3 regions of the Endozoicomonas sp. ALB115 genome follow, and region 3 is predicted to be linked to each of the others. Evidence: predicted binding sites of a transcription regulator. Region 3 holds the regulator's gene; each other region holds the start of a gene.

Region 1 (7,605 bases), on a different contig from region 3:
ATGAAGTCTCTGGCACATGGGAATGTCGCGCTTGAAGAAGTTCAGGCTATGGTGGATGAGGCCTCGGAAGTCTTTCAGTTCAACCGGGAACTGCTGCAGGGAGCGATTGAGCATATCAGCATGGGGATCAGTGTGGTTGATCGTAACCTGGAGTTAGTTGCCTGGAATCAGCAATATCTGCAGTTGTTTGACTACCCGAATGACCTGATTAAGGTGGGTCGTCCCATTGCAGATGTTATTCGGCATAATGCCCTGAATGGACTTTGCGGAGTCGGTGATGTAGACCATCACGTCAATAAACGACTGTCATATATGAGGAATGGGACGGCCCATCGCTCAGAAAGGCGGCGACAGGATGGCAGGGTGATTCAGATTCAGGGGAATCCCATGCCCGGTGGTGGATTTGTTATGGCTTTCACCGATATCACCGGGTTCCGTCAGGTTGAGCAGGCCCTGAAAGAAGCAAATGAAAGCCTGGAGCATCGGGTGCAGGAGCGGACAAAAGAGCTGTCATTGTTAAATGTGCAACTTTTAGGGGCAAAGTCACAGGCAGAGAAAGCGAACCACTTGCGTTCACGTTTTTTTGCGGCAATCAGCCATGACCTTATGCAGCCAATGAATGCGGCTCGACTATTTACTGCCTCCATGGAACTGGAAGCAAAAGGCACCGTGCATGAAGAACTGGCGCAAAATATCAGCAACTCATTAAGGTCTGCGGAGCATTTGTTGACAGATTTGCTGGATATGTCGCGAATCGAAGCGGGTAAGGTGGCGGTGAATCTTCGGGATGTTCCTGTAATGGAGGTGTTAGAGCCCCTGAGGTCCGAGTTTTCGCTGTTGTCGAAAGAGAATGGGCTGATGTTCAGGGTGGTCAGTTCTGATCGGCGCATTAAAACCGATCCGGTGCTCCTGAGAAGAATATTACAAAATTTCCTGACCAATGCGTTTCGTTATGTTGCCAGCACCCATAAAACAGGAAAAGTGCTGCTGGGATGTCGTTTTATCAACAATCAACAGCTGAGACTTGAGGTAAGGGATAATGGGCAGGGCATACCCCAAGACAAGCAGGCACTGATTTTTGCAGAATTTGAGCGGTTATCGACAGCCGTGAATGGGCTGGGGCTTGGGCTCTCCATTGCTAAAGGTATAGCTCAGATCCTTGAGGCAAAAATTTCCTTGTCATCGTCGCCGGGAGAGGGGGCTGTTTTTTCCGTTGTGGTTCCTTTGGTCTCTGGAAGTATTGTGGATCCCGCAGTGGTACCTTGTGATCCTGATCAGGGGAGCATGGGGTTGAAGGTTCTGTGTGTGGATGATGAACCGGACATTATCAAAGGTATGGCCAGTCTGTTAACTCGTTGGGGGTGTCGGGTGGAGACTGCACAAAGTCATCATGAAGCGATTCATTCGCTTGAGGTCATGACGCCTGATTTATTGATGGTGGATTACCAGATGGGCGATCAGGCCAGCGGTATTGAGTTGATAGAACGTATCCGTAAAAGGTCAGGTTATCAAACAGGTGCTGTTCTGGTCACCGCGAATCAACAGGATGAACTGCGGCAACGATGCCGGGAGCTGAATATCAGCTATTTGAAAAAGCCCGTCAAGCCAGCCTCCATGAGGGCCATTCTGAACCGTTATGACGTTGAAAAACACCCGTTAGAAACGGTTTAGTCTTCGGTTTTATGATCTTCCGGATCCTGCCCGGGCATCTCAATTTCCAGCGCTTTGATGGCGATCACCGCCTGGGTCCTGCTTCTGACCCCCAGTTTTTTGAAAATGGCGGTCACATGGGCCTTGATCGTCGCTTCCGAAACATTCAGGTCATAGGCAATCTGCTTATTCAACAGGCCTTCACTGATCATGCCCAGAACCCTGAACTGCTGTGGTGTCAGGGTTGCCAGTCTGGCTTCCATATCACTGCTTTGCCGGGATTCGACAGGTTGGAAATTATCAGGCCACCAGTTTTCTCCATCCAGAACTTTGATAATGGCGACTTTCAGGACATCCAGCGGCGTAGACTTTGGAATGAAGCCACTGGCTCCATGGTTTTTGGTTTTCTGTATGATCTGCTGGTCATCAGAAGCTGAAACAATGACAACAGGAACATCCGGATATTGCCCTCTGAGAAATATCAACCCGGACAGCCCGTGCGCTCCCGGCATGTGCAGATCCAGCAAGATGAGATCCGGTGAGGCATTGTTGTCCAGAAGCATTTGCAGTTCAGCGATTGAACCAGCTTCGTGGATCACAGGTTCCTTGAGTGCGTGACCAACAGAGGACTTGAGAGCAGTCCGGAATAAGGGGTGGTCATCGGCAATTATTATTGTGTAGTCCATTTTTTGAGGTTGCCATTATCTGTTTGATCGGTCAATTAAATAACCTCTGTGAACCCTTCAAAGACTCAGAGGTTTATTAAAGTATAAGTAAATCGATTTCATATGATGGAACTATTCTCTGTTGGGGCGGTCATAATTAGTGGATATCTACTGAAATAAGGGCACTAAATGGTTGGTTCGGTCAATTTTTCTTCAGTTCCAGTTGCTGTTGATCAGGGTAAATACACTAAGGAATATTTTGAAGATTATGAATCAAAGGCTCAAAGCCTGGCTGAATTAAAAGAGGACCGGGAAAAGAGTCCTGGATGGAATACAGTCAAGACGGTTGCGGTTTCTTCCCTTGCGGCAGTTTCCCAGCTCGGACAACTGGTTGGTAGCATTTTTGGCCATACTGTCTTTGCGCTCCCATCTGCCTTGGTGGGTGGGGTTTTCGGCTTTTGTGTTTATGCGCCCTTTATGAAGGCTGTGGATCATCTTTCGGGGAGAGAAAACACCAAGTCGTTCCTGGAATATACGATTACTCCAGCAAACATACTGAGTAATTTTATCTATAACCGGGTTACCGACCTTGCCTGTCGATATGTTGTGGGTTTCGGGCTTATGGTTGCGGTTGTGGAACCTGTGAATATCATCCTCGGCGGTCTGGCAGCAGGCACTTTATTGTCCCCACTGATTTACAATGACTTTAAACATAATAAATCCAATAATGTCGAGCATTTCATCGATGGTCCGGGAAATTTTTCAGTCAAGCTCAGTGCACAACACTATTTATGGCAAAAATTTGATGATTGGGCTGCGGGCATTAAAAGAACCCCTTTAGCTCTTCATGATCGAATTGCAGCTAAAGTGGTTGCCGAGCAGGTTTCTATCAAGGAATTGGCTGATCTGGTTGGCTGATGATAAAGGGCATTCATTTCCCCGACTGCTTTACAGGCGCTCAATAACGCCTGTTGCAAAGCACTACACCCATTCTCAGCAGGGCGAAAATTAATCACAGGCATTATGAAGTCGGTGCCTGGTATGGCCCATGAAGGCTTTGCTTTGTGCATTTTGGTGATACCGGACTAAAGCATTCCGGATGTTTGCCATAAATGTCTGAGTAAAATGCCTGTATTTCCGAAAGGTCTTTTTCGATGTCCTCCCCTGGCTCGATAACAGGACCAAATCCTCCGGTTCTGTCCTTGAAATCAAGAAAGGCAAGTACAATGGGGATGCCGGCATTTTTTGCCATATGGTAGAAGCCTGTGTGCCACCGCTCGCCGAGTGCCCGGGTACCTTCAGGGCATATCACCAGGCCCAGCTTTCTGTGTTGCTTGAAAGTACAGACCGCCTGTTCTACCAGGCTGCCTCTTCTGCATCTGCCATTCCGATCCAGTGGAATCCCTCCCATCCAGCGCATAACCCAGTTGAACGGCCCCCAGAACAGGGTGTGTTTGCCCACCCAGTAACACTGTACACCGGTAGCAAGGCCAATCGCCATGCCATAGACAAAGTCCCAGTTACTGGTATGGGGAGCACCAACAAGCACGTACCTGGCCAGGCGTGGGGCTCTGCCCTGAATCCTCCAGCCCATCACTTTGAGAAACAGTTTTGCGAATATAGAAAGGGTCTGGCTGACAATGGGTGTATTGAAAATTGTGATTTGCATAGTTCAGAGGGTGCCTTGCTATCCCGTTTACAGGAAGCGGTGTTGAAAGCTATCAAAAGAGCGATCGCTTTGAGCACAGCTTCATAACAGAAAATGAATGTATGCAGCCTTAACGACTGGTTAACAGGCAAGGAATTGCTTGCCAAAAGCATTCTGTATGTATATACAGTGCTTATCCCGGAGCTAATTGGAACATGATGGAAAGTAATGCCATTCTTGAGCAAAAGGTGGTCCAGAGAAAAATCATACATATCGATTTTGACGCCTTCTTTGCCAGTATTGAAATACGTGATAATCCGAGGTTGTCAGGAAAGGCGGTTGCTGTCGGGGGGGCTCCGGATCGTAGAGGGGTGATTGCCACTTGTAACTATGAGGCGCGTCGATTTGGTGTGCATTCAGCCATGTCTTCAGCCCAGGCGATGCGGCTCTGCCCGGAGCTGAAGATCATTCCTCCCCGCTTTTCTGTTTATCGTGCCGCGTCTTCTGAAGCTCATGCCATTTTTCGCCAATATACTGATTTAATTGAACCTTTGTCCCTGGATGAGGCCTATCTCGATGTCACCGGAACTCATCTTTGCCGAGGCAGTGCCACCTTGATTGCCGAGGAAATCCGGCAGAAAATTTTTCAACAATTGCATGTCACCGTCTCTGCCGGCGTTGCCACCAATAAGTTTCTGGCGAAGATTGCCAGTGACTGGAATAAACCCAATGGCCTTTTTGTGATCACTCCGGAACAGGCGGATGATTTTATTTTCGATCTGCCTGTGAAAAAAATTCATGGGGTAGGTCGGGTTACCGCCGGGAAACTGCATAAAAAAGGCATCAATACCTGCGGGCAATTACGCCAGTACTCCATTCTTGAGTTAAGTCGCTGGTTTGGCAGTTTTGGTGAACGGTTGTGGGAGCTTTCCCGGGGGCGGGATGATCGTGAGGTGCAGACCAGTCGGCGCAGGAAGTCCCTTTCTGTTGAGCATACTTATGATAAAGACCTGGCGGGGCTTGCGGATATTACTGCACAGGTTATCCCGTTGCTTGAAGAACTTCAGGAACGCTACCAGCGTATTGAAAAGGAATACGAGGTGCATAAGCACTTTGTTAAGGTAAAGTTTGCTGATTTTACCCAGACCACCCTTGAGGAGAGTCTGCCGACAACCGGTGAAAGTGTTAAGGAGCATTTTACTCAGTTGCTGGTAAGAGCCTGGGAACGGGGAGGTCGTCCGGTCAGGCTTCTTGGCTTAGGGGTCAGGCTTGTGGATCTCCGTGAAGAAAGAGCGCTTGAGCAGCTGGAGCTTTTTGAAAAGAAAATTATGGGGCTGGCTTAGGCTCCCGTTTTTTTTCTGCCAGCTGTCCCATCATATTGCTGACCAGACAATAAGCCACGAACCAATAAAAGCCAGAGTGCAATGCTGCATCAAATTGCACAATCTGCCTGGATTCGTCATGTCCAGCCGCAGTGGCATTGGCCGCCAGAAAGGCGATAAGTACACCAATAGCAAACACATCAGCCATGGACCATTTGCCCAGTAAACTGTTCAGCCTGAGCAGTATTTGGTTTTCCCTGACAAAATTAGCCAGCAACAGGAAGCCCAGTTTTATCACCGGTATCACCAGGCTGAAGGTGACAATCAGTACTGCCACAAAATAATAGCCACTGCTCCAGAGGTCTTCAGCGGTACCAAGAATGGAACGCTTCTTTTCATAAACAGTGGATGTCCCTTTAACTTCCAGACGATCAAGGAACTGGGTAGCCAGACCCGCCATGGCAGGATGAAGGTTCTGCTGCTGAACGATATGCCTTGCCTCATTCAGCATTGCCTGACGATCAAGATCGGCCTTGATGGTCATCATGGGTTGAGTCACTCCCGGAATCAGCAGGCAAAGGGAGGTGATTATCATCAGCGTGAGTAGCCACCTGGAAGCTGTCATCAACGACCTCATTGTTCTTCTTAATAAGGAATAGATTCTGATAGCTCAGTTTGGTCTAAGGAGCGACGTTTGTCAGCTTGCTAATCATGATGGGTCTATTTCATGCTGGTTCAAAATGTTCAACCATCAGTTGTAAGTTGTGCTGACCACGGAATTCATTGATATCGAGTTTATAGACAGCCTTGATCTGACGAATATTGGGATCAGGCCACACTCTTTTGTCAATATTAAAGGCAATGGCATCCAGCCAGAGTTCGCTGCCGGGTATCTTGAGTACCATTTTGAGGTGCTTCTCTCCCACCAGTTTCTGCTGAATGATTTGGAATTGACCATCAAAGCAGGGCTCAGGAAAACTTTGTCCCCATGGCCCGCCCTCGCGAAGGGTATAGGCGGTTGCCATGGTTACCTGACCGGGCATCAGTTCACCGTCAGTGTGCATTTCTGCCTGAAGGTCTTCAGCGGTCAGTTGTTTTCTGACCTCAAGGTCAAAAGCCGTTTGAAATTCGTTGAATTTTGCTTTTGGTATGGACAGCCCCGCGGCCATGGCGTGACCACCAAATTTAATAATAAGTCCGGGGTTATCCCTGGCAATACTGTCCAGTGCATCACGCATGTGCAGTCCCTGAATCGACCTGGCAGAGCCTTTCAGTTCTGGCTCTCCCACAGGATTATCGGCTTCAGCAAAAGCAATCACCGGACGGTTCAGTTTCTCTTTTACCCGGGACGCCAGAATGCCAACCACGCCCTGGTGCCAGCTTTCCTGAAACAAGCTGACGCCCCATGGCAGGTCTGTTTGCTGGTTAAAGCGGATTTTCTCCAACTCTGCCATGGCCTGGCTGTGCATGCTGCCCTCAATGGCTTTTCGGTCACGGTTAAGACCATCCAGCTCAACGGCCAACTCCCTTGCCCGGTTTATATCGTCGCAAAGGAGCAGTTCGATACCAATCGACATATCATCCAGACGTCCAGCCGCATTAAGTCTTGGACCCAGGGCAAAGCCCAGGTCAGACGCGACCAGTTTTTCAGCATTTCTACCGGATACCTCAATCAGCGCTGTAATACCCGGTCGGCAGCGGCCGGAGCGGATACGGGCAAGTCCCTGGAAAACCAGTATGCGGTTATTGCTGTCCAGCTTGACCACATCAGCCACTGTGCCGAGGGCAACAAGGTCGAGAAGTTCGGCCAGATTGGGCTCTGTGCTCCCCTGAAAATACTCCCGTGACCGCAACAGAGTTCGCAAGGCACACATCAGGTAGAAAATAACGCCTACCCCGGCGGTATTTTTGCCGGGAAACGGACAGTCTGGCTGATTAGGGTTAACAATCGCATCGGCTTCGGGCAGTTCGCGACCAGCCAGATGGTGGTCGGTAACCACCACTTTCATACCTTTGTTTTTTGCTGCCAGGACACCGGTAAGGCTGGAGATGCCATTATCAACGGTGATTAATACATCCGGTTGAAAGGGCAGGGCGGCTTCAACAATTTCAGGGGTCAGGCCATAACCATAGTCAAAGCGGTTGGGCACCAGAAAATCAGCATGGCCACCCATGCTTCTCAACGCCAGAACCGCGAGAGCACTGCTGGTGGCACCATCACAGTCGAAGTCGCCAACAATGAGCATGCGCTGCTGGTTGATAATAGCCTCAGCCAGAATGTCAGCGGCTTTATCGATATCCCTGAGTTGCCGGTAGTCGC
Region 2 (7,605 bases), on a different contig from region 3:
CTTCTACCGCTGCAATAGCCGGTTTGGCCAGCGGCGCAGCGCGGACAAACCACTGGTCAGTCAGCAGCGGCTCAATCACTACGCCGGAACGGTCACCGTAAGGCACCATCAGGGTGTGGTCATCAATTTTTTCCAGCAGACCAAGGGCATCCAGGTCAGCAACGATCTGCTTACGGGCAGCAAAGCGCTCCATGCCCTGGTAGGCGTCTGGAATAGTGGTATCAATGGATTGATTGGCCGTACCGTCAATATTGTAGGCTTCACCCTGCTGGCGGATATCGCCGTTCAGGGTCATAACATTGATCATTGGCAGGTTGCAGCGCTTGCCAACTTCATGGTCATTAAAGTCGTGGGCCGGGGTGATTTTTACGCAGCCGGTGCCTTTTTCCATATCGGCGTGTTCATCAGCGACAATCGGGATGCGACGGTTGACCAGGGGCAGAATAACCGCTTTGCCGATCAGGGCCTGGTAACGCTCATCTTCCGGGTTAACCGCCACACCGGTATCCCCCAGCATGGTCTCAGGACGGGTGGTGGCTACCACGATATAGTCTTTGCCCTCTGCGGTTTTCTCGCCATCCGCCAGTGGATAGCGCAGGTGCCACATATTGCCTTTGACTTCTTTGTTTTCCACTTCCAGGTCGGAGATAGCGGTGTGCAGTTTTGGGTCCCAGTTCACCAGACGCTTGCCCCGGTAGATCAGGTCGTCTTCATAAAGGCGGACAAAGACCTCCTGGACAGCGGCATAGAAGCCCTTGTCCATGGTGAAACGCTCGGTATCCCAATCAACAGATGCCCCCAGGCGACGAAGCTGACGGGTGATGGTGCCACCGGACTCTTCCTTCCACTCCCAGATTTTATCGGTAAAGGCTTCACGTCCGTAGTCGTGACGGGTTTTGCCTTCTTCTGCCAGGATCTTGCGTTCAACCACCATCTGGGTTGCGATACCCGCATGGTCAGTACCCACCTGCCAGAGCGTGTTGCAGCCTTTCATCCGGTGGTAGCGGATCAGGGCATCCATAATGGAGTCCTGGAAGGCATGGCCCATGTGCAGGCTGCCGGTGACATTGGGAGGGGGGATCATGATGGAGTAGGGCGTGCTGTTACCGCGCTGGTCAGAAGCCGGCGCAAAATAGCCTTTCTCTTCCCAGTTTTGATACAACGTGCGTTCGATGGCTTGGGGGTTGAACGTCTTTTCCATAACTGCTTTTCCAGTAGAGGTTCCAACTGTTCCCGGAACTCCTGAAGAGCAGGGGGCTCCGGATTTGGATAAACCGGTGATTATACACTGTGGGGCTGAATCAGGAAGCACCCTTCATTGCCGACTACCGGGTTCTCGGACAGCTTTCCGCATCATTTCAATGAGTTTGGTGTGTACAATCTCCGTTCACACTGAGCAGAGTCGAAGGGTGATTGGCAAAGTCTTTATTCAGGGTATGGTGTTTACGCCCTTCGACTCCGCTCAGGACGAACGGAGCTTGGGAGTCATTGATAGGAGGAACCCATCAATTACATTGAAAACATTTACTAGCCTATGGAAAGTACCGAATCAGCTGTTATTTTAAGTATTCATAAAATGTGATTGGTAACCACAAAGGATATTTCACTATGAGCAATATCACGCCTTTGTGGCTTATCAATATCAGGCAATCGCTTCACGAATATCTACGGTGTTGTTTTCTGCAGGTTCGCTCTCCAGTTTGATCTCCTGCAGGATTTCAGGTTTGCCTTTAAAGGCTTTGGCGAGAATATCCTTGTTCCGTGACAGCAGCAGACCGATCTCTTCCGCCAGTTGTTCATCGATCTTGAAATTGGCTTCCAGCATACCCGTGATGCCATCGGCCAGCTCAAGCATACGATCGTGTTCTTCTGCGGCTTTCTTATCAGTAAACATGCTTCCGTCCCGGTCAACTCGCCACATGGGGGTAATGGACATGGGCTTCCTCCTGTATTGGGTTCTTTATACTGTATATAAATACAGTTGTTTTGTCCAGAAGGCTGTCTGGGAATCAGCTAGTCAATTTCCAGCTCAAGTCAGGTCTAAAACTCTGGTAGCCAGCCCTGCCAGGTATACTGCGACCTTGGGTTCAGAGGATTTGACACGAAAAGCCTTGGTCTGTGTCAGGCTGATTTTCTGGTTGTGAACGCGCGGGTTCAGGTATCTGCTTCGGTACGAACATTACTTTCTCTAGCTGGCGGTCATCGTCGGTACAGTAGGGACGCTTCTCACAAACCACGGTAATACCCCGCTCTTTCAGCACTTCCTGCGCTTTCGACGAAGTCAGTGTTTCCTGCGTCAAGGTCCCTGGGTTCATTCGTATTCCCTGGCTCTTCAGCCGTTGCACCTCTTGCTCCAATGCCTGTTGTGTTGCCGGGCTTAGCAGTGATGGGTTATGCCTGTACTGCATCTTTTCCAGCAGCGTCATTCCGGCCGGAATCTCTATCTGGTGGAGATCATACCAGCTGTTATGAATACCATAAGTGATGCCTTTGCTCTGATCAGCCCTGCAAGCCTGGTGGTAGGGGTCTGAACAGACAATAATTCCAGCGGCCTGAGCAATTGTGCGCCGAACATTGTCATCAATAAACCGGTTCATTCTTTCCACTGGCTCAGTTGTCCATTCAAAGTGCTCAGAAATCTCTGAGCCATTGTCAATCAGACCGTAGGCCTCGGTATATTTTTTTTCGCGGTGATCGTTGGGTTGCCCGGTTACTTGCGCCAGATCAGCCGCACCATGCATGGCGGCTACCAGATGCCGTTGAAATTCAGTCCCGTTGCCAGGCCCGGAGGTAAAATCCCAGGGCAACTGCGGCGGCAGGTCAAGACGTGTAGCGTCAAACCCCCCGACCGTTGATCCGGGAAAATCAGCCCCAACCCCGCAACAACGGATAATGTCCATACGATCTGCAAAGCGTAATATGCGCAGATACCAGCGCACGGAGTCAGACAGGTTCTGCTCATCTGCGCCATTGACATCATTTTCCTTGCTGACCATCGCCTTTGCCATATCCTTCAGCAGCGGTTCAGGATAGTGCCCGATCAGGTCCCTTTTGAAATAGTCAGCTGACCTTGTTTCTTCCACTGATTTGGCGACATCTTCGGCAGCAGCAGCATGGTAGATAATCGCCAGCGCCAGGAGTTCTTTTTTTTCCGGGCGCAGGTAATGCAGCTGAAATTTTTCCAGCAATTCCATATACCAGAGCCCATTATTCCTGGCCCGCAGGACATGACTGCAGCTGTGCAGCGGTTTCCACACGGTTGGCAAGGTATGTCTGCCAAGGCTCTGGATCACGCGTTCCGGTCCCGGACGGCGGTAATAATGCTGCAATACCTTCAGGATGGTGCTTTCATTATCGCCGACATTATCAGGCAGGATGGGCGGTTTGCTGAACGCGTCCACCATAAACTGTAATGCCGCTGGCACCTTGGTTTCCACAGGTGCCGCCAATGGGCAAGCATCGTCCGACAGACCGAGCGATTGTTTCAGATCCGCGATTTCCAGATTGGCCTGTCGGACATGTTCTGACCAATTCAGGTAGAAAGGATGCTTGTTTCGTTGCTTCCATAGTCCTTCAAACCATTGGATGAACCCAGCCACGGATAAGTTACCAATAACCTTTCTACCGTCATGGCACCAATAGTCCAGATTATGTTTAACCCTGGCCAGAATATCTTTGTTCAGGGAAGCTCCATAATGAAACAGGGCGAGTAGGTGGGACTCAAAGATATCAAGGTTTAAAGGGTAACCAAGGTAATCACATAGTAGCTCTTCAAGACGGCTCTGCCGTTGCTGCTGACTGAGCCCCCGGCAGATTCGGTCAAATTCAACGACGCTTCCCGAATAACCGATCAGCGGCAACCACTTGAGATCTTCCAGGCTCAGGAACTCAAATGGAGCAAAGGCGGCCACCATATAATTCATTGTGCCCGCTCGCATTACCGCCGATTCTCGCTTGCTTAGCGTACAGTAAAAAACCGAAGTAACCTTCTGATCCATCCTTGACCCGCTCTGCAGAAGCAACTGAAGTAAACGGCAAGCTTCTTCCTCTTGTTCCCGGATTTGTTCCTGTCCAGGCTGATCATTTCTGAGCATTTCAGTAATCAGCAACTTTTCCAGCAACGATGTAACATATCCTTGTTTATTATGAAAAAAACGGTGGTGAATTGGCAAGCCACTCTGTTTTAATTCCAGAAGCCTCCCGGAACTGTAACAACAGGGATCACTCACCAGCTTGATGGCCTGTTGCAATTTGTGAAAAACATCCGGTGAAGCGGTTAATTCCCAACTCAGTGCCTCTGTACGCAAAGGCATTGGCAGCAGATTCAACATGGCTCTGAAATTTTCCTGGTCTATGCCCTGTGAGAATGCAAAATCATCCAGAGAATGCTCATTCAGGGCCAAGTGTTTACTGTCCAGCTCATCATCAAAACAAACCTGTACAGAACCTGTGCGGTGACAATAAATAACCAGAGGCAACGGTTGTTTAAGCTCCAACACCTCTTCACAATGACGTTTATCCTGCAGGATATCGGCAATATTCATCTGAGTATCGAGGTAAACAAAAAAGCATCTGATGTCTTCCTTGCTGTAGTTGTTAAGCACCAGTTCCGGATAATCAAGATAATTATAGGCGTGGGAATTATTGCGGATTACCAATCCAGGTAAACTGAAAGTCCCATCTGCTCGCAGATGTCCCGAGGTGAAACGAGGATAAACTCTCCAAATGGCTTGATTGGCATTTTCAAGACATTTCTCGTGTAATGATTGCAGATCAGGCAGTAATTTTATTGACAGTTTATCCGGATCCATGTCGGGCTCCGTATATGCATTATGTTTATAAACATAAAGGCATTGTGGATTAACAATGCCTACCATCCATTTACCAAACCCATCTGGTACGCGTGCTACGGGCATCATCTTCCCCGGCAGGGCGAGGGTGAATGGCCTTGGTGCACCCTTACCCGAAAAGTAATCATTTTCTTTAGTCAATTTAATTCGCCGAAACGCCAGGTACCCACTCTCTGCTGCCCAAAGTAGCACTTGTCGCTCATCTTCCCTGGGATGCCGGGGTATCAGCTTGCTGGTCGGTGCGCAGGTTGCCCATTGGCCAGAGACCGTTACCGGCTGGGTGTCAGGCTTTGGTTGGGGATGAGGGTGCAGGTTGGCGGAGGTATCCATGCCGCTGACAACATTCATGGTAGTTCTCAAGCAAGACTTATTTAGTTACTTTAGCTACCCACTTCTATCATAAGAGTGGATTCTATCATCATTAGAGAGTAACTGGCTGGTAAAAGTTCCAGTATGGCTCCACTGTCCGTAGCTGCATTTTCGTAGCGATATCACAGTATTTTACATGCCCAGCCTCCCAGGAGGCTGTCCGAGAATAGTCTGCCCTACGGTGGCTGCAATAAATTGGTCTAAAAATTCCTGCTTAAATTGCAAGTCTTCATGAATGCTGTGGCCAGTCTCCTGCTGATCAGCATCGTCCTCTTCACTGTCACTGGTTTCGGCTTTTTAATCAGAGCCTCAACTTCAGCCATTTGAAACTGCTTGTAAAAAAGGTGGCCTGGTTTCAACTTTCGCATTTATTTTGCATTGATAATGATACGAATTCAGGATTAACAGTAAATACAAACAGCTTGAACTAAAGCTATGAAATAGTAAACGACAATAATCAACAACCCTTATTTGCCACCCCTAGACTGTATACTTTTCTCTCTCGAATATTTGCAAATTTTGTAAAGTTGGATATTTTTCCATCAATCTGAAATTAATAGAAGTCAACTGACGGGTTAATCAAGCGATGCATCTTGGACTTCCAGTTAAACCAACTAATCCAGATTTTCTGCCTGATCAAAAATATCCTCATGATCCTGATAAAAAATTCCCTCATGATCCTGATAAAAAAATTCCTCATGATGATAAAAAATTTCCACATGATCATGATAAAAAATTTCCTCGTGATCGTGCTAAAACAACCAGCGTGTTTCACTCACGTCAAGTGGCTAATAATAAAAAGACAGGGAAGACGACGATTGCACCGGGTAGCCAGGATCAAACCAGCCATTTGGTTCAGTCTGCCAGTTCTTCAGTCTCGCTCAGGCAGACAATCTCAATTCATTCAAGTGCAGCTGTTTCAATAGATAGCACCACCTCAATCAACGCCTCGGCCAGCAGTTCAAATCCGGCAAAAGCTTCAACATCAGAAAGCACAGCGGGTTCAATAAATAGCGCCACTTCAATCACCGCTTCGGCCAGTAATTCAAACACAGCAAAAGCTTCAACATCTGAAAGCACAGCAGGTTCAATAAATAGCGCAAGCTCAAAAACAGCTTCGGCCAGCAGTTCAAATTCAGTAAAAGCTTCAACATCATTTGAAAGCGCAGCTGGTTCAATAAATAGCGAAACCTCAACAACCACTTCGTCCAGTCATTCAAATCCGGCAAATGCTTCAACATCTGCCAGCGCAGGCAGCATACACACGGCAACCGCCGCTATGTCGGAGGCCATGAAGGTTAGTGCCTCAGATAACGCTGCTTCGGCAACGTCCGCTAACAGTCCATCTGTGAACAGCGAATCAGGCTCGGTACAGGCGTCGGCGTCGGTGTTAACAGCAATCACCAGTGCATACCTGGCAACATCCAGCCTGGCCAGATCCCCAGCCACTACTCAGGGTACATCCAGCAGCAGTGACAGCAGCAGTGATTACAAGACTGCTGTGAGTTCATCAGACAGTTCATCAGAGTCCATTACCGCTACTGCCCACGATGCAGCAGGCTCAGTAAAAACGGCGGGCCCTGGTTTTACGGTAACCGGCGCTCATCGGCCAGCCAGCCAGTCCGGCTCAGTCAGCAATCCCCTGGCAGCCAGCGTCTCCAGCCACTCCCATGCTTCTGGCTCAGCAGGGCCTTCCGCCACAAGTGTAAGTATCAATGATATGGGTGAAACCGGTGACTATTCGGCAACGTCCATGGGGTTATCCGGCTCGGTGAAGAGTACCGTCTCTACCCATGCAACGGGTATGCATTCATTGCCTTCGCTGCACAGTTCGGCAACTGCCATGAATGCCACCACGGCTTTCCCAGCCCGGTCCAGCCTGACCGGTTCCGGCAAGGGCACTGTTGCCGCCAATGCATCGGTAACGTCAGCAATAGCCGATCCCGGTTCTGTTTCGGTTGTTGCCAGCCCGATTGGTATGGATACGTCGTCGTTTAATTATGCAAGCCCGACACAAACAACACCGTTTAATTATGCAGGCCCGACTGTTCAGGATTCTGCCTCTGCAAGCATTGCCAACAGCCCGATACTACTACCGGCCAGCACTCCCTCACTGGTTAACACCCTGCCACCCTGGACTGACAGTATTATCCCGACACATTCATTGGGCGGCATCACCGACATCGCGCCCGCCAGGACCACTCTGGCCCTGTCCAGTTCGCTGGCCGCTACCAATTTAACACTGGAGCAGCAACTGACCGCCATAGTGGACGATATGGGCAATTCAACCAATCTTGGCATGTACGAAAATGACCTGGTTTATTTTCAACAACTGCTTCCGGCCCTTAACCTCACGGAATTAGCCACCTTTGTTAAGGGCAGTGCC
Region 3 (7,605 bases):
CAGTCCTTGGCAGCAAGACCCAGAATAATACCGCCAATACCACCAAAGGCCAGAAGGGTTGACAGGCTATAGCCGAAGGCCTGGGCAAGACTCAACAATGTAGAAACAACGATAATCAGCTGCACTGAACGGGCAATCACTGAAGGCGATAAACGCTCACGCCACCGCTCGCCCATGGAATCCAGCACCTCTGGCATATTCAGGCTGATTTCCCAGATAAACCAGGCCGGATAGATGGTCAGAATGAGTTTTTGAATCAGTTGCAGGGTTTCATTGACATCCGACCGCTCAAGCCCCGGCCAGTAATGCGCCGAATAGAGAATGAACAACACCCAGGGCAGCGTCAGCAAGGGTCTGTGCAGTATGTTGATAGCCAGGCACCAGAAGACCCGTTCCGGCCCCTTTTGCTCACCATGGGCCAACCACTTTATGCCATAAAATGAAGCAGCAGCCAGCAAAAAGGCAATCATCAAATGAGAATAGAACGAGATAAATTCGGGGTTCATAATCGGGATCATTCAGGGATTTCAGTTGGTTATTTTTATAAATTGTAGCCAGTTTGTTTACTATCCTCTTTCAAGCATTCCTACAACCGCTTAGAAAGAAAGTTTCCCTGAATTGCCGGACGGTGATGGCCATGGCACCATTAAAGTCAGCCTGTTCCAAAAGCTTCTACCAGCATTTTACGCGCCTTCCTGTAGCGCTCTGACTGTTCAAGAGACGCCCAGTCAGTGTAAGAGTCAGGCATCAAACCATCCGGACCGACACCCTGTAAACCCGAGCCGTCTATCTCAGCCAGTACCTCCCGAACCCCCTGACGATTACAGATAATCAGGAGATCACAACCAGCATCCAGGGCTGCCCTGGCCCTGGCAGGATAACTGCCGGTTTTCGCCGCTCCCTCCATCGACAGGCAATCGCTGATAACCAGCCCCTCAAATGACAGCTGATTGCGTAACACCCCTTTCAGCCATTCTGAAGAATAACCCACCGGATGCCGGTCAATAGCGGGAAACAGGATATGGGCCGACATTAATGCCTCAACCCCCTTTTGAATCATTACCCGGAAAGGCTCCAGGTCCGACTGACAGATCTCATCAAAAGTACGATCATCCAGGGGAAGGCTCACATGGGAATCAGCATCCACATTCCCATGGCCCGGAAAGTGCTTGATAACCACAGACATTCCCGCTTCATGAACCCCATCAATCCACAATGAGGCCAGGTGATTCACCTGCTCAATCGAACGCCCAAAAGCCCGATCTCCCACGATCGACGTTTTACCATGATCAATATCCAGCACCGGCCCCAGGCAAAGATCTATCCCGCAGGCCAGCAACTCAGAGGCCATCAGCCAGCCTGACTGATAAGCCATCTGATACTGCTGATCCGGGTCAAATGCCCCATAAGCCTGCGCCGGGGGTAGACGGGTAAATCCGTCCTTGAAGCGTTGCACACGCCCACCTTCCTGATCCACACAGATTAACAGATCCCGACGAACATTCCGGACAGAACGAACCATGGCAATTAACTGTTCCCGACTCTGATAGTTCCTGGAAAAAAGGACAATACCCGCAACACCGGGCAGGGAAAGCAGCTGGTGTTCTTCGGCGGTCAGCTGCACTCCCTCGAGATCAATCAAAAGAACACCACGGTTCAGGCCTGTTGGCACGACTCTATCCTCTAAAAAAAACGGTATCAGCTAAGCTGTATATCTATCCTGGTACCGGTATCTACACGGTCAAACAGATCGATAATATCTTCCCCATGCATTCGGATACATCCCCGCGAGCCGGGTTCACCCATCACTGCCGTATCCGGCGAACCGTGGATATAGATATAGCGACGCATGGTATCAACATTACCCAGCCGGTTATATCCGGGCTCCAGGCCACTGAGCCATAAAATTCTGGTTAATATCCAGTCCTTTCTTTCAGGGTACTGCTGACAAAGCCCGGGGGAATAAATCTCACCGGTAAAGCGACGTCCGACAAATACTGAATTAGTCGGCAGACCGGCACCAATTTTCGCCCGGATAACATGCTGACCAAGAGGTGTTTGCCAGCTCCCCTCCTGCTGCCCGACTCCCTTGCTGGCAGTAGACACAGAATAAACACGGCGCTTGCCGTCCTTCTCATGCAGCACCATCTCCTGACTGGCAATATGAACAGTAAGATGCATCGGTAAATCAAGCTCTGTATGGTTAAATGATCCGTCAGGTGTGCGATCTTAGACCTGCCGCCATGAAAGGCACCATCTTTCTCATGATATCTTCCAGTTCAGTCCTGACCCCATAATCGCTTTCCGCAATAGCCCTCAGTGCATCCGCTCCTGAAAGGGTAAACACAGCGGAACCCAGAATAAAATAGACGCGCCAGAACAGGTCATTCAATGGCAACTCAGGACACGCTTTTACCAGCAACTCCAGATAAGCCTGGAATACTTCCCCGTAGACGTCGCGCAAATATTTCTTCAGATGCCCCTGGCCCTGTGTGTAGGCCAGGCCAATCATCCTCATACAAACAGAGAGATCTTCAGGGCTGCGGGGTTTAACCGCCATGATCTGATCCACCAGTAAATGAAGTATTTCTTCCAGATCAAGAACGTCATTATTATCCTGATATCGCACAAGAGCCCCGGAAAGATTGCTGACAAAAGGATCAAGAAAACGGGAAAAGACCGCCTGGATCAGGGATTTTTTGGAGCCGAAGTGGTAATTAACAGCGGCCAGGTTAACACCCGCCTGACTGGTAATTGAACGCAGCGAGGTCTCTGCGAACCCATGCTCAGCAAATAACTTCTCGGCAGCGTCCAGAATCCTGTCTACTGTCGCTGACTGTGACATGTCTGTAAAACCTCCAATGTAAACATTTGTTTAAAACTAACGTTTGCCAACTGAAACATCAAGTTAGATTAATAAGACAGGGGTGGTTGCAGTCAGCAAAATACTGTATATAATTACATGTACTGTATAAAAACACAGATTTAATCATGTATAAATTGACCAAGCGCCAGACTGAGATTCTTGAACTGATCAAATCTCATATAGAAGAGACCGGTTTCCCCCCCACTCGTGCAGAAATCGCACAGACCTTCGGGTTCCGATCACCCAATGCAGCAGAAGAACATCTCAGAGCCCTCGCCCGCAAGGGAGCTATCGAGATCACCCCCGGAACCTCAAGAGGTATCCGAATCCCCGGCACTGAATCTTCCGGCCTGCCTATTGTAGGACAGGTTGCTGCAGGAAGCCCCATTCTTGCCCAGGAACATATTGAAGACCACCTGTCCATCAACCCTGATTTCTTTTCCCCCAAAGCAGACTTCATGCTTCGGGTAAAAGGGATGAGCATGAAGGATATCGGTATTCTTGACGGGGACCTTCTGGCTGTCCATAAAACATCAACCGCAGCCAATGGCCAGATTGTCGTTGCCAGAATTGACGACGAAGTAACGGTCAAACGTTTTGAACAGGTTAAAAACAGAATTTACCTGCACCCGGAAAACAAAGAATTCAAGACAATCGAAGTAGACCTCAGCGTTGATACCTTTGCTATCGAAGGACTGAGTGTGGGGGTTATCAGGAACTAGTGCGGCTAAGCGTTATTACCCGTAAACCACGTTCACCCTGAGCGGAGTCGAAGGGTGCTTGGCACGATCTATCAGAGTCCGGAGTTTCCGCCTTTAGGCCCTATGGGTCCTTCGACAAGCTTCAGGACGAACGGTATGGGCAACAGCGCTTAGCAGCACTAGACCCTGACGATCTCTGATGTAGAGGACCTGACATGCAAGCATTAACACCATCATCCAGTCAGAACGGTAACGCTCCCTGCATTGACAGTGAACCTGTCAGCTTTATTGATGAGCTGATTCTCTCAGGCCCGCCCTGGCAATCAGGACGTTTTCTGAAGACTGTTCTGTATGAGCTGGCTAACCATCAGGATCAACGCTGGCTTACCCTGATACTGTCCAGTGAACAGGCAAAAAGCACCATAAACTGGCTGAAGTCATCGGGCATCAGCAGGCAGCGCCTTCAGGTTCTCAACCCTTCCGCAGTGGCAGACCCACTGAAACTCACTCGCAAGGCACTGGCCTCAGGCACCAGCCACACCGTGGTCAGCTGGATCGAGCAGATGGATAGCATCACACTCTCTGAACTCGAGACCGCCGCTCGCTCAGGTCGATGTCAGGGACTGGCAATCAGGAACAGAGGATAACTGGAGGGTCTGTATGACGGTTAATGAAGAACCCGGTTTTCAGGGATGTATTCTCCAGCGTCAGCTTCTGTTTTACGCCCGACTTCTTCTATGCAGGCATCCAGCATAGCCTTGGCTACCTCCACCTGATCTCCCTGGAGAAAGTCAAGCAACTCCCGGGAGAATGACATGGTAACCAGAGGCTCGGCGTTCTCCTCATCACTGCGACGCAAAACGATTTCGCCGGAAGGCAGTTCAACAATTTCAAGAAACGACGCTGACATAAATAGTGATACCGGGATTTTAGGGTTAGCGGTGAAGCATTGTGCATTAGCCAGCAGAGGCTTTCAAGATATCAGCCCTAAAGAGCTGAATATGGCTGGCAATGAACAAACCTGAAAACATCAGAAACCTACCACTCCAGGCTGAAGTTCCGACTATAGGTAACCAGCTCCTTCAAGGACTCAAGCACAGAAAGAAAGCCTTCTGACTGATCAAACCGCACACTATTGGCATTAAACAGAGGAATTTCATTCCGCTCAACACTTTTACGCTGTATAGGCATGGCACAGTCCTGATGACTTTTTAATAACGCCGACAACCAGGAATCATGTTGCTCAAGACGTTCAATGTACTGCAACTCAGTAGACACCTCTCCCTTATGATGAACACTGTTCATTGCCTCATCAAGAGAGGGTAGCTGATTTACCGGCAAACGGTAATTCGTCATAATTTCCGCCAGTAACGAGCGGTAAGCCTGAACCATTGCATTCAGACAGGCCTCACGAAATGCCGACTTGGCAAGATCATCAGCATCTTCCCAGGCATCCAGCAACAAACGGGCGTGAAAGAGCATTTTATTGGTATATCCCTGCCAATTGTTTGTCATAACCAACTCCATCAATCTTTCGGGAACAACTTGTGCTTTGTCGAACTCAAAGTTTATAAGTAGCTGGCCATATGAAATCACATATTTCTGGCTACTTGGGCAGGTGCTATGCGAGGCACAACGGAGGGAGCATAGCCGTAGCTATGTGACCGGAGTTGTAACGAAGCATAGTGCCTGAACAAGGAGTCAGAAATATGTGATTTCATATGGTTAGCTACTTAACAGCCATAATACAACAGGGCTTCATAGCCCTGTCTCACGAACCTGGGGTTTGAGATAAATCTAACCGGACTGGCGCTTTTTAGACTGCTTTTCATGCCAGCGGCCATCTTCAAATACCGCACTCCAGCCCGTTGCCTTACCATCAAGCTCGGACATAACGTACTGCTGTTTGGTCTTACGGCTGTAACGAATAATTGCCGGATTGCCATCAGGGTCCTGACGGGGAGCATCCATCAGATAACCGTATTTAGGGTCGATCATGGCCTGATGGGGCAATAGCTCCGCCACCAGCGGAGCACGGGTCTCTCTGTTCTTGGGAAATTGACTGGCCGCAAGGAACAATCCGGACGCGCCATCCCTGAGCACATAATGGTCATCAACTTTTACGCACTTTAACTCAGGCATGGGCACTGGCTCCATTTTGGGTGGAGCAGGCTCACCACTTTTCAGCAACTTTCTGGTGTTCTTGCATTCACTGTTGGTACAACCAAAATATTTGCCAAAGCGCCCGGTTTTCAACTGCATTTCACTGCCGCACTTATCACAGTCAAGTACGGGGCCATCATAACCTTTTAATTTGTAACTCCCCTTCTCCACCTCAAAGCCGGAACAATCAGGGTTGTTACCACAGACGTGTAACTTTCTCTGCTCATCAATCAGATAGCTTTCCATCGCGGTAGAGCACTTGGGACAACGACGCATGGCTCGCAGGGCATTAACCTCGGCGTATTCATCATCGGCGTCTTCCACCTCTTCACCGGGAACCAGGTTAATCGTCGTTTTACAGCGTTCCTTCGGTGGCAGTGAATAACCGGAACAACCCAGAAACACCCCGGTCGATGCAGTACGAATCATCATGGGTCGATGGCAAGTAGGACACTCTATATCGGTCAGGGAGGGTTCATTTGCGCGCATCCCTCCTTCACTCTGTTCAGCCTGGGTTAACTGAAGGGTAAAGTCGGTATAAAAATCATCAAGAACCTGCTTCCAGTTTTTTTCACCTTCAGCAATATCATCGAGTTTCTCTTCCATTCTTGCCGTGAAGTGAAAGTCCATGAGCTCATTAAACGACTCATTCAGACGATCAGTGACAATATCGCCCATTTTTTCCGCATAAAAGCGGCGATTCTTCACTGAAACGTAACCACGGTCCTGAATGGTGGAAATAATCGACGCATAGGTCGACGGCCGACCAATACCCTGTTTCTCCAACTCCTTGACCAGTGCCGCTTCGCTGAAACGGGCCGGTGGGCGGGTGAACAGCTGTTTGGGGTCCAGTTTTTCCAGGGTCAGGGCTACCCCTTTTTGCAGATCCGGCAGAATCACATCTTCGCCTTTTCTGGCCAGAGGCTTTTGCACCCGGGTATAGCCATCAAACTTCAATGTCCGTCCCCTGGCTTTGAGCTGATAGCCGTTAACGTCGACGACCAGAGACGTACTGAGATACTCAGCAGGCGTCATCTGACAGGCAACGAACTGACGCCAGATCAAATCGTACAAACGCTCCGCATCCCGCTCCATTCCAGACAGATCATCAGGCTTTAACGTAACACTGGATGGTCGAATCGCTTCGTGAGCTTCCTGGGCACCTTGCTTGCTGCTGTACAGATTTGGCTGCTCCGGACAGTATTGATCACCATACTGTTTGGCAATAAAGGACCGGGCACTGGCAACCGCATCCTGACTCAGATTGGTGGAGTCGGTACGCATGTAGGTGATGTAACCCGCCTCATACAGGCGCTGCGCCAGCATCATGGTTTTCTTGACACTGAAACCCAGGCGCGTGCTGGCCGACTGCTGCAGTGTTGATGTGATAAAAGGTGCCGAAGGCTTGCTCTGGGTTGGCTTATCTTCCCGGCTGGTCAGAGCGTATTGACCCTGCTGTAACTGAGCCAGGGCTTTATCCGTTTCCGCCTTGCCTGTTGGCCTGAAATTTACCCCGTTCTCTTTCACTACCTGAAAACGGACGGCATCACTCCCGGCAGCCTGGAGATCGGCATAAACTTCCCAGTACTCTTCAGGAATAAAACTGCGAATTTCCCGCTCACGCTCCACCACCAGCTTGACAGCAACGGATTGAACACGCCCGGCAGAGAGCCCACGGGCAATTTTTGCCCAAAGCAGCGGGGAAACCATGTAACCAACCACCCGATCCAGAAACCGGCGGGCCTGTTGAGCGTCAACCCGATCCTGATTTAACTGCCCGGGGGATTCAAACGCAGACTGGATGGCTTTCTTGGTAATTTCGTTAAAGACAACACGGCGATAGCGCTCCGGGCTACCACCAATGGCCTGCTGCAA

The links. The regulator LexA, encoded in region 3, represses DNA repair genes until DNA is damaged. The targets are predictions, from matches to a motif close to TACTGTNTANNTANACAGTA.
Region 1: dinB (DNA polymerase IV) is a predicted target of LexA. The motif match lies at 4,136-4,155, and genes of this name have one in related genera.
Region 2: ACO6VE_RS20275 (YebG family protein) is a predicted target of LexA. The motif match lies at 1,964-1,983, and genes of this name have one in related genera.

Annotation. Positions count from the first base shown of each region.
Region 1 is NZ_JBLYZG010000013.1:115,044-122,648, reverse strand. It holds gene ACO6VE_RS08700 (PAS domain-containing hybrid sensor histidine kinase/response regulator) at 1-1,671, shown strand, start outside; gene ACO6VE_RS08695 (response regulator) at 1,668-2,336, opposite strand; gene ACO6VE_RS08690 (hypothetical protein) at 2,505-3,233, shown strand; gene ACO6VE_RS08685 (lysophospholipid acyltransferase family protein) at 3,337-3,984, opposite strand; gene dinB (DNA polymerase IV) at 4,179-5,306, shown strand; gene ACO6VE_RS08675 (paraquat-inducible protein A) at 5,290-5,910, opposite strand; gene recJ (single-stranded-DNA-specific exonuclease RecJ) at 6,011-7,605, opposite strand, start outside.
Region 2 is NZ_JBLYZG010000063.1:15,232-22,836, forward strand. It holds gene ACO6VE_RS20270 (valine--tRNA ligase) at 1-1,201, opposite strand, end outside; gene ACO6VE_RS20275 (YebG family protein) at 1,643-1,936, opposite strand; gene ACO6VE_RS20280 (hypothetical protein) at 2,088-5,198, opposite strand; gene ACO6VE_RS20285 (hypothetical protein) at 6,120-6,422, opposite strand; gene ACO6VE_RS20290 (hypothetical protein) at 6,432-6,668, opposite strand; partial or broken gene ACO6VE_RS20295 (hypothetical protein) at 6,721-7,605, shown strand, end outside.
Region 3 is NZ_JBLYZG010000052.1:1,906-9,510, reverse strand. It holds gene ACO6VE_RS18815 (mechanosensitive ion channel family protein) at 1-506, opposite strand, end outside; gene nagZ (beta-N-acetylhexosaminidase) at 653-1,672, opposite strand; gene ACO6VE_RS18805 (L,D-transpeptidase family protein) at 1,699-2,181, opposite strand; gene ACO6VE_RS18800 (TetR/AcrR family transcriptional regulator) at 2,216-2,845, opposite strand; gene lexA (transcriptional repressor LexA) at 2,992-3,588, shown strand; gene ACO6VE_RS18790 (hypothetical protein) at 3,783-4,214, shown strand; gene ACO6VE_RS18785 (hypothetical protein) at 4,235-4,477, opposite strand; gene ACO6VE_RS18780 (DUF6586 family protein) at 4,606-5,082, opposite strand; gene topA (type I DNA topoisomerase) at 5,365-7,605, opposite strand, start outside.